Linked DNA regions of Pseudosulfitobacter pseudonitzschiae. The protein of the gene in region 2 interacts with the protein of the main gene of each other region in a pairwise test. Links are inferred from orthologs where the notes say so. Each region holds a gene or a part of one and is shown on either strand. Other genes may lie near its edges. The genes, in order: mrdA and SULPSESMR1_RS06120.

The links.
Region 1: the proteins of SULPSESMR1_RS06120 (region 2) and mrdA interact in binary tests that used the Escherichia coli proteins (3 or more experiments, as listed by UniProt). The link is inferred for Pseudosulfitobacter pseudonitzschiae from one-to-one orthologs.

The regions. Positions count from the first base shown.
Region 1 is NZ_CP022415.1:72,250-79,099, reverse strand. The notes cover bases 2,063-5,062. They hold mrdA (penicillin-binding protein 2), read left to right. Parts: upstream 2,063-2,590; coding sequence 2,591-4,534; downstream 4,535-5,062. Other genes in these bases: rodA (rod shape-determining protein RodA), read left to right, coding at 4,531-5,062; SULPSESMR1_RS00355 (rod shape-determining protein MreD), read left to right, coding at 2,063-2,594. Outside these bases: SULPSESMR1_RS00365 (rod shape-determining protein), read left to right, coding at 37-1,083; rod shape-determining protein MreC, read left to right, coding at 1,174-2,058; more of SULPSESMR1_RS00355, read left to right, coding at 2,055-2,062; more of rodA, read left to right, coding at 5,063-5,670; SULPSESMR1_RS00340 (2-hydroxyacid dehydrogenase), read left to right, coding at 5,674-6,603; SULPSESMR1_RS00335 (shikimate dehydrogenase family protein), read left to right, coding at 6,614-6,850. UniProt on the Escherichia coli protein: Catalyzes cross-linking of the peptidoglycan cell wall. Responsible for the determination of the rod shape of the cell. Is probably required for lateral peptidoglycan synthesis and maintenance of the correct diameter during lateral and centripetal growth.
Region 2 is NZ_CP022415.1:1,271,311-1,278,253, forward strand. Bases 1,972-5,064 are described here. They hold SULPSESMR1_RS06120 (penicillin-binding protein 1A), read left to right. Parts: upstream 1,972-2,319; coding sequence 2,320-4,809; downstream 4,810-5,064. Other genes in these bases: SULPSESMR1_RS06115 (N-acetylmuramoyl-L-alanine amidase), read left to right, coding at 1,972-2,208; prfB (peptide chain release factor 2), read left to right, coding at 4,916-5,064. Outside these bases: SULPSESMR1_RS06110 (pyridoxal phosphate-dependent aminotransferase), read left to right, coding at 1-894; more of SULPSESMR1_RS06115, read left to right, coding at 991-1,971; more of prfB, read left to right, coding at 5,065-6,040; SULPSESMR1_RS06130 (amidase), read left to right, coding at 6,186-6,943. UniProt on the Escherichia coli protein: Cell wall formation. Synthesis of cross-linked peptidoglycan from the lipid intermediates.

The DNA.
Region 1 (6,850 bases), 1.2 Mb from region 2 along the record:
CTCGCGGGCCAAAACGTATTGACGAAGGGTTCGCGCATGTCGTGGTTTGGAAATTTAGGTGGTCTGTTTTCTTCGGATATGGCCATTGATCTCGGAACGGCCAACACTCTGATATACGTAAAAGGCAAGGGCGTCGTGCTGTCCGAGCCTTCGGTGGTGGCCTATCATATCAAGGATGGTGTCAAAAAGGTTCTCGCCGTGGGCGAAGACGCCAAGCTGATGCTGGGTCGGACGCCCGGCAGCATCGAGGCGATCCGCCCGATGCGCGAAGGTGTGATTGCCGACTTTGACACAGCCGAAGAGATGATCAAACATTTCATCCGCAAGGTTCACAAACGGTCGACCTTTTCAAAGCCCAAGATCATCGTATGCGTGCCGCATGGCGCGACACCCGTTGAAAAACGCGCGATCCGTCAGTCGGTTCTGTCCGCAGGCGCGCGCCGTGCGGGACTGATTGCCGAACCGATTGCAGCGGCCATCGGGGCCGGCATGCCCATCACCGACCCCACCGGCAACATGGTCGTGGACATCGGCGGTGGCACCACCGAAGTGGCGGTTCTGTCGTTGGGCGACATCGTTTACGCCCGTTCGGTCCGTGTTGGTGGCGACCGCATGGACGAGGCGATCATCAGCTATCTGCGCCGCCAACAGAACCTGCTGGTTGGTGAAACCACGGCCGAGCGTATCAAGACATCTATCGGCACCGCCCGTATGCCCGACGACGGGCGCGGCACGTCGATGCAAATCCGTGGCCGCGACCTGCTGAACGGTGTGCCCAAGGAAATCGAAGTGACCCAAGCACAAATCGCCGAGGCGCTGGCCGAGCCCGTGCAGCAAATCTGCGAGGCGGTGATGACCGCACTGGAAACCACGCCACCCGATCTGGCCGCCGACATTGTCGACCGCGGCGTGATGCTGACCGGTGGCGGTGCGCTGCTGGGTGATCTGGATCTGGCCCTGCGCGAACAGACGGGGCTGGCCGTGTCCATTGCGGACGAATCGCTCAATTGCGTTGCATTGGGCACCGGCAAAGCGCTGGAGTTCGAAAAACAGCTGCGTCACGCCATCGACTACGACAGCTAAGCCTAAGGCCCCTTTGCAAAAAGGGGCCACTTGCGGCACAGTTAATGCACGATCCCGCCGCGCCGATCAAACCGCAGGTGAGACTTCACATTGGCAAAAGACCGCTCTTCATCCTCTGACTTTGTCGCCCCGATCCGGCGGTTGTTGACGGCTGTGCTGGTCTTGGCGCTGATCGCCACCTTTATCGTCTGGCGCATCGACAGCCCGCGCGTCGAACGGTTCCGTGCGCAGGTCACAGACCGGATCGTGCCGAATTTCGACTGGGCAATGGCCCCCGTCACCGGCACCATCAATCTGGTGCGCAATTTCCGCAGCTATCAACGTATCGCCGAACAAAACGCCGAACTGCGCCGCGAATTGCGCAAGATGCAGGCATGGAAAGAGGCCGCCGTTCAATTGGAGCAGGAAAACGCACGGCTGCTGGACCTGAACAATGTGCGGCTGGACCCGCGTTTGACCGTGATCTCGGGCATGGTGCTGGCCGACAGCGGCTCACCCTTTCGGCAATCGGTGCTGCTGAACGTAGGCGCGCGTGACGGGCTGGTGGATGGCTGGGCCACGATGGACGGTATCGGCCTTGTGGGGCGGATTTCCGGGGTGGCAGAGAACACCGCCCGAGTGATCCTGCTGACGGACGCATCCAGCCGTATTCCTGCGACCATCCAGCCATCAGGCCAGCGCGCCATCGTGGCAGGTGACAACAGCGCCACACCGCCGGTCGATTTTCTGGAAAGCCCAGATCTGGTCCGCCCCGGTGACCGTGTGTTCAGTTCGGGTGATGGCGGCGTATTTCCCGCAGGCCTGCTGATCGGCGAGATTGCCAAAGACCCCGGCGGGCGCTTGCGTGTGCGTTTGGCTGCCGATTACGAGCGGCTCGAATTTCTGCGGGTGTTGCGCCACTATGGAAACGAGCCGGTAAGCGACACCGCCCAGATCATCGCCCCCCACTCACCACCGGCAGAGGTGGGCGAATGAACAAGCCGTCGCAAATTCACCTGTGGCTGATGCGTGCCGCATTTTGCGTGCTGGTGCTGATGATTCTGTTCTTTCAGCTTCTGCCCCTGCAAACCCAACCCGGCCAATGGGCACCGCCCGATCTGCTGATCGGCTTTGCCTTTGCATGGTCGGTGCGACGGCCCGAGTTTGTGCCACCCCTGATGCTGGCAGCATTGTTGTTGCTGGCCGACCTGCTGCTGCAACGCCCGCCGGGATTATATGCGGCGCTGGTGCTGCTTGCCTGTGAAAACCTCAAGGGACGGGCGCGGGCGCTGCGCGCCTCGACACTAGTAGCCGAGTTGCTGACAGCGGCCATGCTAATGATCGGGGTGGCTATCGCCTACCGGCTGGTGCTGAAACTGATGTTGATTGATACTGCCCCGATGGGCCTGTCGCTGCTGCAACTAGGGTTGACGATACTCAGCTATCCTATTGTGGTGCTTGTCACGCACGGCATCATGCGCGTCCGTAAAACCGGACCGGGCGATCTTGAGACGGCAGGAGGCCGCATATGAAACGCACCCGCGTCGATACCGAAGCCAGCCACCGCAAGATTTCACGCCGCGCTGCCGTTCTGGGCGGCGTGCAGCTGGCCTTTGTAGCGGGGTTGGCAGCGCGGATGAACTTTTTGCAGGTCGATCAGGCCGACCAGTTCCGCCTGCTGGCTGAAGATAACCGGATCAAAGACAGTCTGATTCCACCCGTGCGCGGCGAGATTTTTGACCGAAACGGCGTGCAACTGGCCAAAAACATCCCGTCCTACCGTATCGTCGTAAAACGCGAGGATATCGGCGATGTCGATGAAGCGCTGGAACGGTTGAGCCGCGTGGTCAAACTGGACCCTGCCGAGCTGGAACGCGCGATGCTGGAAATGAAGCGTTCGGCCCCGTTCCATCCGATCACCATCGCGGAAAACGTGTCGTGGGAGGACATCAGCCGCGTCAGCGTCAATGCCCCCGCCCTGCCCGGTGTGACACCCGAGGTCGGTTTAAGCCGTATTTACCCGCTTGGGTCCGATTTCGCCCATGTTCTGGGTTATGTCGGGCCGGTCAGCGACTATGACCTGCAACAGATCGAAGCGCCGGACCAGTTGTTGCTGATTCCACGCTTTCAGATCGGCAAGGTCGGCATCGAAGCCAAGCAAGAGGACCGCTTGCGCGGCAAGGCCGGTGTGAAACGCGAAGAGGTAAACGCCACAGGCCGCGTGATGCGCGAACTGGATCGCCGCGAAGGGCGTCAGGGTTCGGACGTTCAGTTGACCATAGACGCAGCTTTGCAAAACTATGTGCAGGCGCGACTGGGCGAGGAAAGCGCGAGTGCGGTGGTGATGGATTGCGAAACCGGCGATCTGGTGGCGATTGCCTCCTCTCCGTCCTTTGATCCCAACCTGTTCGTGCGCGGCATTTCGGTGGCCAACTACAGGGAACTGACCGAAAACACGTTCCGCCCGTTGGCGTCCAAATCGGTGCAGGGGGCCTATCCCCCCGGATCGACATTCAAGATGATGACAGCACTGGCCGCATTGGAAGAGGGCATGGCCCAACCCGAAGAGACGGTCTATTGCCCCGGTTACCTTGAGGTGGCCGACCGCCGCTTTCACTGCTGGAAACGCGGCGGGCATGGCTATGTCGATCTGCAAAACAGCCTGAAACAGTCTTGCGACGTCTACTACTACGATCTTGCACTAAAGGTAGGCATCGAGAAAATCTCGGCAATGGCGAAACGCTTTGGTCTTGGGGTACGTCATGACGTGCCGATGTCGGCCATTTCCCAAGGTCTGACCCCGACCAAGGACTGGAAACGCCGCGTGCATGGGCAGGACTGGGTGATTGGTGACACGGTCAATGCCTCGATCGGTCAGGGTTATATGCTGGCGTCGCCGCTGCAACTGGCAGTGATGGCCGCGCGTATCGCCACGGGGCGCGATGTGTCGCCACGTCTGGTGAAATCCGTGGACGGAGTTGAAGAGCCCTCGCTTGCGGGCGAAAGCATGGGCCTGAACGAAAACAACCTGCGCAAGCTGCGCCGCGCGATGTATGATGTGGTGAACGACCGGCGCGGGACGGCCTATGGCAGCCGGATCATCGCCGAAGGCATGCGCATGGCGGGCAAGACCGGTACCAGTCAGGTCCGCAATATTACCGCAGCTGAACGCGCGCGCGGCGTCATCAACAACCGCGATTTGCCGTGGGAGCGGCGCGACCATGCCCTGTTCGTGAACTTCGCGCCATTCGAAAACCCCAAATATGCTGTTTCTATCGTAGTGGAACATGGCGGCGGCGGATCATCGACAGCCGCGCCCATCGCCCGCGACATCACGCTGCAAGCACTCTATGGCGGCGAACCGCCACTGGACGCCTACCCGTCCAAGGACCGTGGCCGCATCAAGACCCAACAGGAAGAACTGCGCGCGGTGCGTCCATTGGCCGATCTGGGCGGATCGGATCAGGCATGAGCTATCTCGAATATACGGTCAAATCCGTCCCTTCCGGATTTCGCAAGATCCTGTTCCTGAACTGGCCGCTGATGATCCTGCTGACATCCGTGGCCGGGGTCGGGTTTTTGATGCTGTACTCTGTGGCAGGCGGATCATACTCGCCTTGGGCCGAGCCACAAATGAAACGTTTTGGCGTGGGTCTGGTGCTGATGGTTCTGGTCGGGCTGGTGCCAATCTGGTTCTGGCGATCCGTGTCTTCTGTCGCCTATGGCATTTCAGTAATCTTGCTGATCGGGGTCGAGTTTTTTGGTTCGATCGGGATGGGGGCGCAGCGGTGGATTGATTTGGGGTTTATGCGCCTGCAACCTTCCGAGTTGATGAAGGTCACACTGGTGATGTTTCTGGCGGCCTACTATGACTGGCTGCCACCGGCCAAGAAGTCACGCCCCTTCTGGGTGCTTTTGCCGGTGCTGTTCATTCTGGCACCCACGGCACTGGTGCTGCGCCAGCCCGACCTTGGCACAGCGATCCTGTTGCTGGCCGCTGGCGGCGGGCTGATGTTTCTGGCCGGTGTGCATTGGTCCTATTTTGCAGCCGTTCTGGCAGCCGGTATCGGGTTGATTACCGCCGTTTTCCAGTCGCGCGGCACCTCGTGGCAGTTGATCAAGGATTACCAGTACCGCCGCATTGATACGTTCCTTGACCCGTCGTCCGACCCCTTGGGCGCGGGCTATCACATTACACAGTCGAAAATCGCACTGGGGTCCGGCGGCTGGACAGGGCGCGGGTTCATGCAAGGCACGCAATCGCGGCTGAATTTCCTGCCCGAAAAACACACCGACTTTATCTTTACCACGCTGGCAGAAGAGTTCGGCTTTGTCGGCGGGGTCTCCTTGTTGGTGCTTTATGCGCTGATCATATTTTTCTGCGTGGTCTCCGCCATGAACAACCGCGACCGCTTTTCGTCGCTGCTGATCCTCGGGCTGACGCTGAACTTTTTCCTCTTTTTCTCTGTGAATATGTCGATGGTCATGGGACTGGCCCCTGTTGTGGGTGTGCCTTTGCCGCTGGTCAGTTATGGTGGCTCGGCGATGCTTGTTCTCATGCTCGCATTCGGCTTTGTTCAAAGCGCCCACATCCACCGACCAAGGTAATATATGATCAACGTACTTTTCGCCGCCCAGCCCGACGGTTGGGACAGCTATGAAACCCCTCTGAAAGAGGCAATCGCCAATGCGGGCGTCGAGGCATTTCTGGCCACAGATATCCCGCCCGCCGATGTCGATTACATCATCTATGCGCCGAGTTCGCCCCTGCAGGACTTTACGCCCTACACGCGGGCCAAAGCGGTGCTGAACCTGTGGGCCGGTGTGGAAAAGATCGTTGGCAACCCGACACTAAAAATTCCGCTGACGCGGATGGTCGACAGCGGGCTGAGTCAGGGCATGTCTGAATGGGTCACCGGCCACACCCTGCGCCACCATCTGGGTATGGACGCGCACATCAACTGCGCCCCCGGCGTGTGGATCAACGTCGCACCCCCACTGGCATGGGACCGCAAGGTAACCGTGCTGGGACTGGGCGAATTGGGCACCGCCTGCGCGAAAATGCTGTCACAGGTGGGCTTTGATGTGACCGGCTGGTCCCGCAGCGCCAAGGATGTCGACGGCATCCGCTGCCTGTCCGGTGACGCAGGCCTGACCGAGGCACTGTCGGGGGCAGAGATCGTCGTGCTGCTGCTGCCCGACACGCCAGCCACCGAAAATACGTTAAACGCAAAAACGCTCGCCCTGCTTGCCAAAGGGGCGTGCATCATTAACCCCGGACGTGGCCCGCTGATCGACGACGACGCGTTGCTGGCGGCACTGGACTCAGGCCAAATCGGACATGCGACGCTGGACGTTTTCCGCATTGAGCCGCTGCCTGAAAAGCACCCCTTTTGGCACCACCCGCGCGTCACCGTCACCCCGCATGTGGCCGCCGAGACGCGGGCGAAATATTCTGCCCTGACCGTCGCCGAAAACATCCGGCGGGGTGAGGCGGGCGAGCCGTTCCTGCATCTGGTAGACCGGTCTGCCGGATACTGAGGCATAGGCGATGTCGCAAATCACACCCGTTAAATCGGGCCTGCAATTGGGCCTGATCGGTGACAACATCGCGCAATCGCGCGCGCCCTTGCTGCACCGACTGGCGGGAGCGCAAAATGGCATCGCTGTGCAATACGACCGTCTGGTGCCACCGGATCGGGGCGAAAGCTTTGATCGGGTCTTTGACCACTGCGCGGCAGCGGGATTTCGCGGCATAAACGTCACCTATCCCTACAAAGAACGCGCA
Region 2 (6,943 bases):
AACGTTGATCTTGATCCGTCCCGTGTGGTGGTAACATCGGGATCGTCAGGGGGCTTTATCCTTGCGTTCACGGCGCTGTTCGACACTGGCGACCGCGTGGCGATTGGCGCGCCGGGTTATCCCAGCTACCGCCAGATTTTGCGCGCGCTGGATTTGCAGGCGGTCGATCTGCCCACTGCACCCGAGAACCGCTACCAGCCGGTGCCAGCGGATTTTGCGGATATGGACATTGCGGGGCTGATGGTGGCCTCGCCCGCCAATCCCACGGGGACGATGCTGGATCATGCGGCGATGGGTGCGCTGATCGACGCGACCCACGCCAAGGGCGCGTCGTTCATCAGCGACGAGATTTACCACGGCATCGAATACGAGGCCAAGGCGGTCACAGCACTTGAACTGACCAACGAGGCTTATGTCATCAATTCGTTTTCCAAGTATTTCTCGATGACGGGATGGCGCGTGGGCTGGATGGTGGTGCCCGAGGATCATGTGCGCGTGGTCGAACGGCTGGCGCAGAATATGTTCATCTGCGCACCCCATGCGGCGCAGGTTGCCGCACTGGCGGCGATGGATTGCGATGATGAGTTGCAGGTGAATATGGACGTCTACCGCGCCAACCGCGTGCTGATGCTTGATGGGCTGCCCAAGGCGGGGTTCACCAAGATTGCACCGCCTGACGGGGCGTTTTACGTCTATGCAGATGTGTCCGATCTGACCGACGACAGCCGTGCCTTTGCTGCCGAAATTCTGGAACGCGCTGGCGTCGCCGTAACACCAGGGCTGGATTTTGACCCGCTGCGTGGCCGCCACACTTTGCGCTTTTCCTATGCCCGCAGCACCGAGGACATTGCCGAAGGGCTGACGCGGCTCAAGGCGTTCATGGACGCGCGGTAAACTATGGCCCCTGCGCGGTGGCTGCGATATTGTCTTTGCAAGACCAGAAGCACCACGGAAAACATTCCGGAAAAGACCAAGGGCGGAACGGGCAGTATGCGGTATGTGATCATGGTGATATGTGCGCTGGTTCTGTCCGGTGTGTCGGGCGCGGGGGCACAAGAACTGACAGCGCTGGCGCGGGTTGACCCCCAGCGCAGCCACATTTCCGATGGCTGGTTCGGCAACACCACATTAAACATCGCTCTCAGTCAGGGCGTGCCGTTTCGGGTGTTTCATCTCGACAATCCCAAGCGTCTGGTCATCGACTTCCGCGAGGCCGACTGGTCCGGTGTCGACGCCAAAACCCTGTTGCCCGAAGCGGGCAAGATCACTGCGGTGCGCTTTGGTCCGTTCCGTCCCGGCTGGTCGCGGCTGGTGATGGATATGGCCGAGCCGTTGTTGCCGTCGGAAATCGAAATGAAAGTGGACGAAAGCACAGGTATCGCCACCTTGAGCGTTGCCCTGAAGGGTGTCGCCCCCGAAGCCTTTGGTGCCGGAGCAGGCTCACCCAAGGATGTTGCTTGGGCCACACAGGCCGCGCAACCTCCCGTCTTACCCAAGTTCGACAACAGCTTTGTCGTGGTGATTGATCCCGGTCATGGCGGCGTTGATCCCGGCGCGGTGCGCGACGGGATCGAGGAAAAGGATATCATGCTGAAAATGGCGCAAGCGCTGGCCGAGGCGCTGCGCCGCAGCGGGCAGGCGGATGTCGTTCTGACGCGCACCATAGATCAGTTCGTGTCGCTGCCGGGACGGGTGGATGTGGCCCATGCGGCGGATGCCGATCTGTTCATCTCGCTGCACGCCGATATTCTCAGCGAGGGCGGTGCCAGTGGTGCCACTGTCTATACGCTGGCCGATGACGCCAGCGACGAGGCCGCCGCGCAACTGGCCGCCCAGCACAACCGCGCGGACATTCTGGCCGGTGCCGATCTGAACGGGGCCGACGACGAAGTGGCTGGTGTGCTGCTGGATCTGGCCCGTCAGGAAACAGCCCCGCGTTCCGATCAGGCCGCCGCTACGATCATCGGCGCGATGCAAGCTGCCGGTGGGCCGATGAACGCACACCCCTCACGGCAGGCAGGCTTTTCCGTGCTGACCAGCGCCGATGTGCCGTCGATTTTGATCGAGGTCGGATTTCTCAGTTCGAAACGTGACTTGGCCAATCTGCGCGATCCGGTCTGGCGCGCGGTTATGGCATCGGCGATTGCGGATGGTATACTGGCCTGGCGCACTGCCGATCTGGCTCAGCGTCCCTTGGTGCGCCAATAGGCAGGGCAGCGTAAGCGTAAATATGCCATTATGACACCCAGACGTGTTTTGACCCGCTGCTGGGCGTGCCCTATAACAGCGCCCTGAGCAGATTTCATAAAGGACGCCCGCGTGTTCCGATTTATCCTGTCGTTTTTCGGCGGTATCTTTACGACCCTGACGATGGGTCTTCTTGCAATTGCGCTGAGCGTCGGCGCGATTTTCTATATTTATGGCCGCGATCTGCCCAGCCACGAAAGCCTTGCACAATATACGCCACCCACGATCAGCCGTATTTACAGCGGTCAGGGTCAGATCATTGACGAATTTGCCCGTGAACGGCGGTTGTTTGCCCCTGCGGACACCATTCCCGATCTGATCAAACAGGCATTCATCAGCGCCGAAGACAAGAATTTCTATACCCACGAAGGCTATGACCTGCGCGGCATTGCGGCGGCGGCGATTGACGCTGTGCGCTCGCGCGGGCGCGACGTGCGCGGTGCCTCGACGATCACCCAGCAGGTGATGAAGAATTTCTTGTTGTCGGGCGACCGTCAGGCGGAACGCAAGATCAAGGAAATTATACTGGCCTCTCGCATCGAAGAGACGTTGGACAAGGAAAAAATTCTGGAACTGTACCTGAACGAGATTTTCCTTGGGCAGAACAGCTATGGTGTGGCTGCGGCCAGCCAGACCTATTTCAACAAGACGCTGGGCGAGTTGACCCCACATGAAGCGGCGTTTCTGGCATCACTTCCCAAGGCGCCATCGGACTATCACCCCGTGCGCCGCAAGGACCGTCTGCTGGCGCGCCGGAACTACGTTCTTAAAGAAATGCATGACAACGGCTATCTGACCCAAGCCGTCTATGACTCCGAACGCGGGCAGCCGCTGCGGTCGGTGCAGAACGGCGACTTTGAAAGCTTCAAGGAAGAGCTGCCCCCGCGCGACTATTTTACCGACGAAATCCGCCGCCAACTGTCCGAGAACTTCGGCGAAGGCGAGTTTTTCACCGGCGGCCTGACCGTGCGCGCGACCATTGATCAGGAAATGCAGCCCATTGCCGCCGATTCCCTGCGCACCGAGCTGGAAAACTATGACCGTAGCCGATCCACATGGCGCGGCACCGGCAAAAAGATCGACCCGCAGATCGCTACAGGTGACGGCTGGCAAGAGGCGTTGAACGACGTCACCGTTGCCCGTGACATTGACCTGAATGGCCGTTGGTATCCTTCCGTGGTGCGCGAAGTCGGCGACCAGCGCATTGTGTTGGGGATCGAAGGGCAGGGCATCGGAGAGGTGCCGCGCGCTGATATCAAATGGCTCAAGGGCGATTTTGTCGCCAACTTTGACGTGGGCGACGTTGTGCATGTGCGCCAGCGCGACGGTGGCTGGTCGCTGCGGCAGGTGCCTGCGGTGCAGGGCGGCTTTGTGGCGATGGACGTCAACACCGGTCGCGTGATCGCCATGCAGGGCGGGTTCAGCTATCAAAACTCGGTCTTCAACCGCGCCACGCAGGCCAAGCGCCAACCGGGGTCTTCGTTCAAACCCTTTGTGTATGCGGCAGCACTCGACAGCGGCTATACGCCCGCGACGATCATTGTCGACGCCCCGATCGAGATCAACACGCCGCAAGGGATGTGGCGCCCCAAGAACGCATCGAACCAGTATTACGGCCCGACCCCCATGCGCACCGGAATTGAACGGTCGCGAAACCTGATGACCATCCGTCTGGCCCAAGAGGTCGGCATGGAAACCGTGGCCAGTTATGCCGAACGCTTTGGCGTCTACGACCGCGGCCAGATGGGCAAGTTTCTGGCCAACTCGCTGGGGTCGCAAGAAACTACATTGTACCAGATGGTTGCGGCCTATGCGATGTTCGCCAACGGTGGCGAGCGGGTCAAACCCACGCTGGTTGACCGTGTGCAGGACCGCTATGGCAAGACCGTCTACCGTCACGATGAACGCCAGTGCGCCGATTGCCAACTGGCCAGTCTGGACCCCGGATATGGCCCGCGCATTGCCTCTAACCGCGAGCGGGTGATGGACCCGATCACCGCCTATCAGTTGACGTCGATGATGCGCGGCGTGGTCGAACGCGGCACTGCTGCGCGCACCGTGAACCTGCCGGTGCCCACAGCGGGCAAGACCGGCACGACCAACGACAACAAGGACGTGTGGTTCGTGGGCTTTACCAGCAACATCGTTGCGGGTTGCTACATCGGCTTTGACACGCCCCGCGATATGGGGCGCGGCGCGTCGGGTGGCGGCATGTGCGGCCCCGTGTTCCAGCGCTTTATGCTTGAGGCCACCAAGAAATACGGCGGCGGCGATTTCGACGTGCCCCCCGGTGGCCACTTTATCAAGATCGACCGCTTTACCGGCGCACGTCTGAGTGACGATGCGTCAGGTGAAAGCGTGGTGGCCGAATATTTCCGTGACGGTGAAGAGCCGCTCTTTGGCTTGATGTTCGACGGCGGCTTTGCAATGGGCGCCGATCTGCCGCTGGTCGAAGAAGTGGGCCGCGCCACGGGCCGCGAAGTGACCACATCCACCGGCAAAAAGGCCACCGTGGGACCAAAGGCAAACTTCGGCACGCTTAGCTCGGGCGGACTGTACTAGCCCGATAACACGCAGCACAGCGGCGCAGTCGTCATCCGACGGCTTGCCGCCTGTCCTGCGCTGGTTTACACCCGCATTTCAACACCATCCCGAAGGACACGAGCCGATGCGCGCCGAGGCCCAAAATACCGTTGCCGAGATCGAAAAATCACTGGAGCTGCTGGGGCAGCGTCTGGGCGTGGAAACTGCGCAATACCGGCTGGAAGAATTCAACGCCCGCGTCGAGGATCCAAACCTTTGGGACGACCCCGAAGCCGCACAAAAGCTGATGCGCGACCGTCAGTCGCTGGTCGATGCCATCGACACCTACGAAAGCATCAAACAGGATCTTGCCGACAACATCGAGTTGATCGAGATGGGCGAGATGGAAGGCGACGAAGAGGTCATCAGCGACGCCGAATCCGCGCTCAAGACCCTTGCGGTGAAGTCCGCGCAAAAAGAATTGGAAGCACTGTTGGACGGCGAGGCCGACAGCAACGACACCTTCCTCGAGATCAACTCGGGCGCGGGCGGTACCGAAAGCTGTGATTGGGCGTCGATGCTGGCGCGGATGTACGTCCGTTGGGCCGAGAAAAAGGGCTATAAGGTCGAACTGAACGCCGAGAGCGCAGGCGAAGAGGCGGGGATTAAGTCGGCCACCTATAAAATCACCGGCCACAACGCCTATGGCTGGCTGAAATCCGAAAGCGGCGTTCACCGTCTGGTGCGTATCTCGCCCTTTGATTCTGCCGCCAAGCGGCACACCTCTTTTACCTCGGTCAAAGTTTATCCGGTGGTCGACGACAACATCGAGATCGAAGTGAACCCCTCCGATATTCGCATCGACACCTACCGGTCGTCGGGCGCCGGTGGTCAGCACGTCAACACAACGGATTCGGCTGTGCGGATCACCCACCACCCCACAGGGATCGTGGTGACGTCATCGGAAAAGTCCCAACACCAGAACCGCGACATCGCCATGAAAGCGTTGAAATCGCGTCTGTACCAGATGGAGTTGGACAAGCGGTCGGCGTTGGTGAACGAAGTTCACGAAAGCGCGGGCGACGCAGGCTGGGGCAACCAGATCCGCAGCTATGTTTTGCAGCCCTACCAGATGGTCAAAGACCTACGGACCAACTACGAAACATCGGACACCAAAGGCGTTCTTGACGGCGATCTGGACGGTCTGATGGGCGCCACACTTGCGCTGAACGTCAGCGGCAAAAGCCGGTCGGAAGCGCAAGGCGACTAAGTATTCAGTGCGGGTCCATGTTTTGGTCCGGTGGGATTGCCCGTTCAGGCATCTATGAAGATGGCTGGGCGGCTGATTTCCAGTTTCTTGCCTGAGGCTACGTATTCCACTTGAACCTGCGCATGGCTGCGGCAAAGTTGCAGCCATGACAGATGATATTCTTTTCCAAGGCGCTTTGGCGCAATCGGGTGCACTTGCCAAGGGTGCCATGACCGCAACCGATCTGATGCAGGCAACGGTGCAGCGCATCGCGGACGTGAACGGGACAGTTAATGCCGTCGTGTCGCTGCGCGATGAAGATGCACTGATGGCCGAAGCAAAGGCCGCCGATGAAGGACCGCGCACCGGATGGCTGCACGGGATGCCTATTGCCATCAAGGATCTGGCCAACGCCGCAGGGCTGCCCACGTCGATGGGGTCGCCGCTGTTTGCGGGGCAGGTGGCGGCAAAAGATGATGTGATGGTGGCGCGGTTGCGGGCTGCCGGTGCCATTGTGATCGGTAAAACCAACACGCCCGAGTTCGGCCTTGGCTCGCACACCATCAATCCGGTGCACGGGGCCACGCACAACCCCTATGCGCATGGACGTTCGGCAGGCGGCTCATCTGGCGGGGCGGCGGCGGCGCTGGCCTGCGGGATGCTGTCTGTGGCCGACGGGTCGGATATGATGGGATCATTGCGCAATCCGGCGGGGTGGAACAACGTCTACGGGATGCGCCCCACGTGGGGGCTGGTCCCGTCCGAACCCGAGGGTGACAATTTCCTGCACCAACTGGCCACCAACGGCCCGATGGCGCGCAACCCCTCTGACCTTGCGGCATTGCTGGACACGATGGCAGGGCCGGACCCGCGTCAGCCGCACGAGCTGGCACAGGCCGCATCGTTGCCGCAGATTGCGGGCGG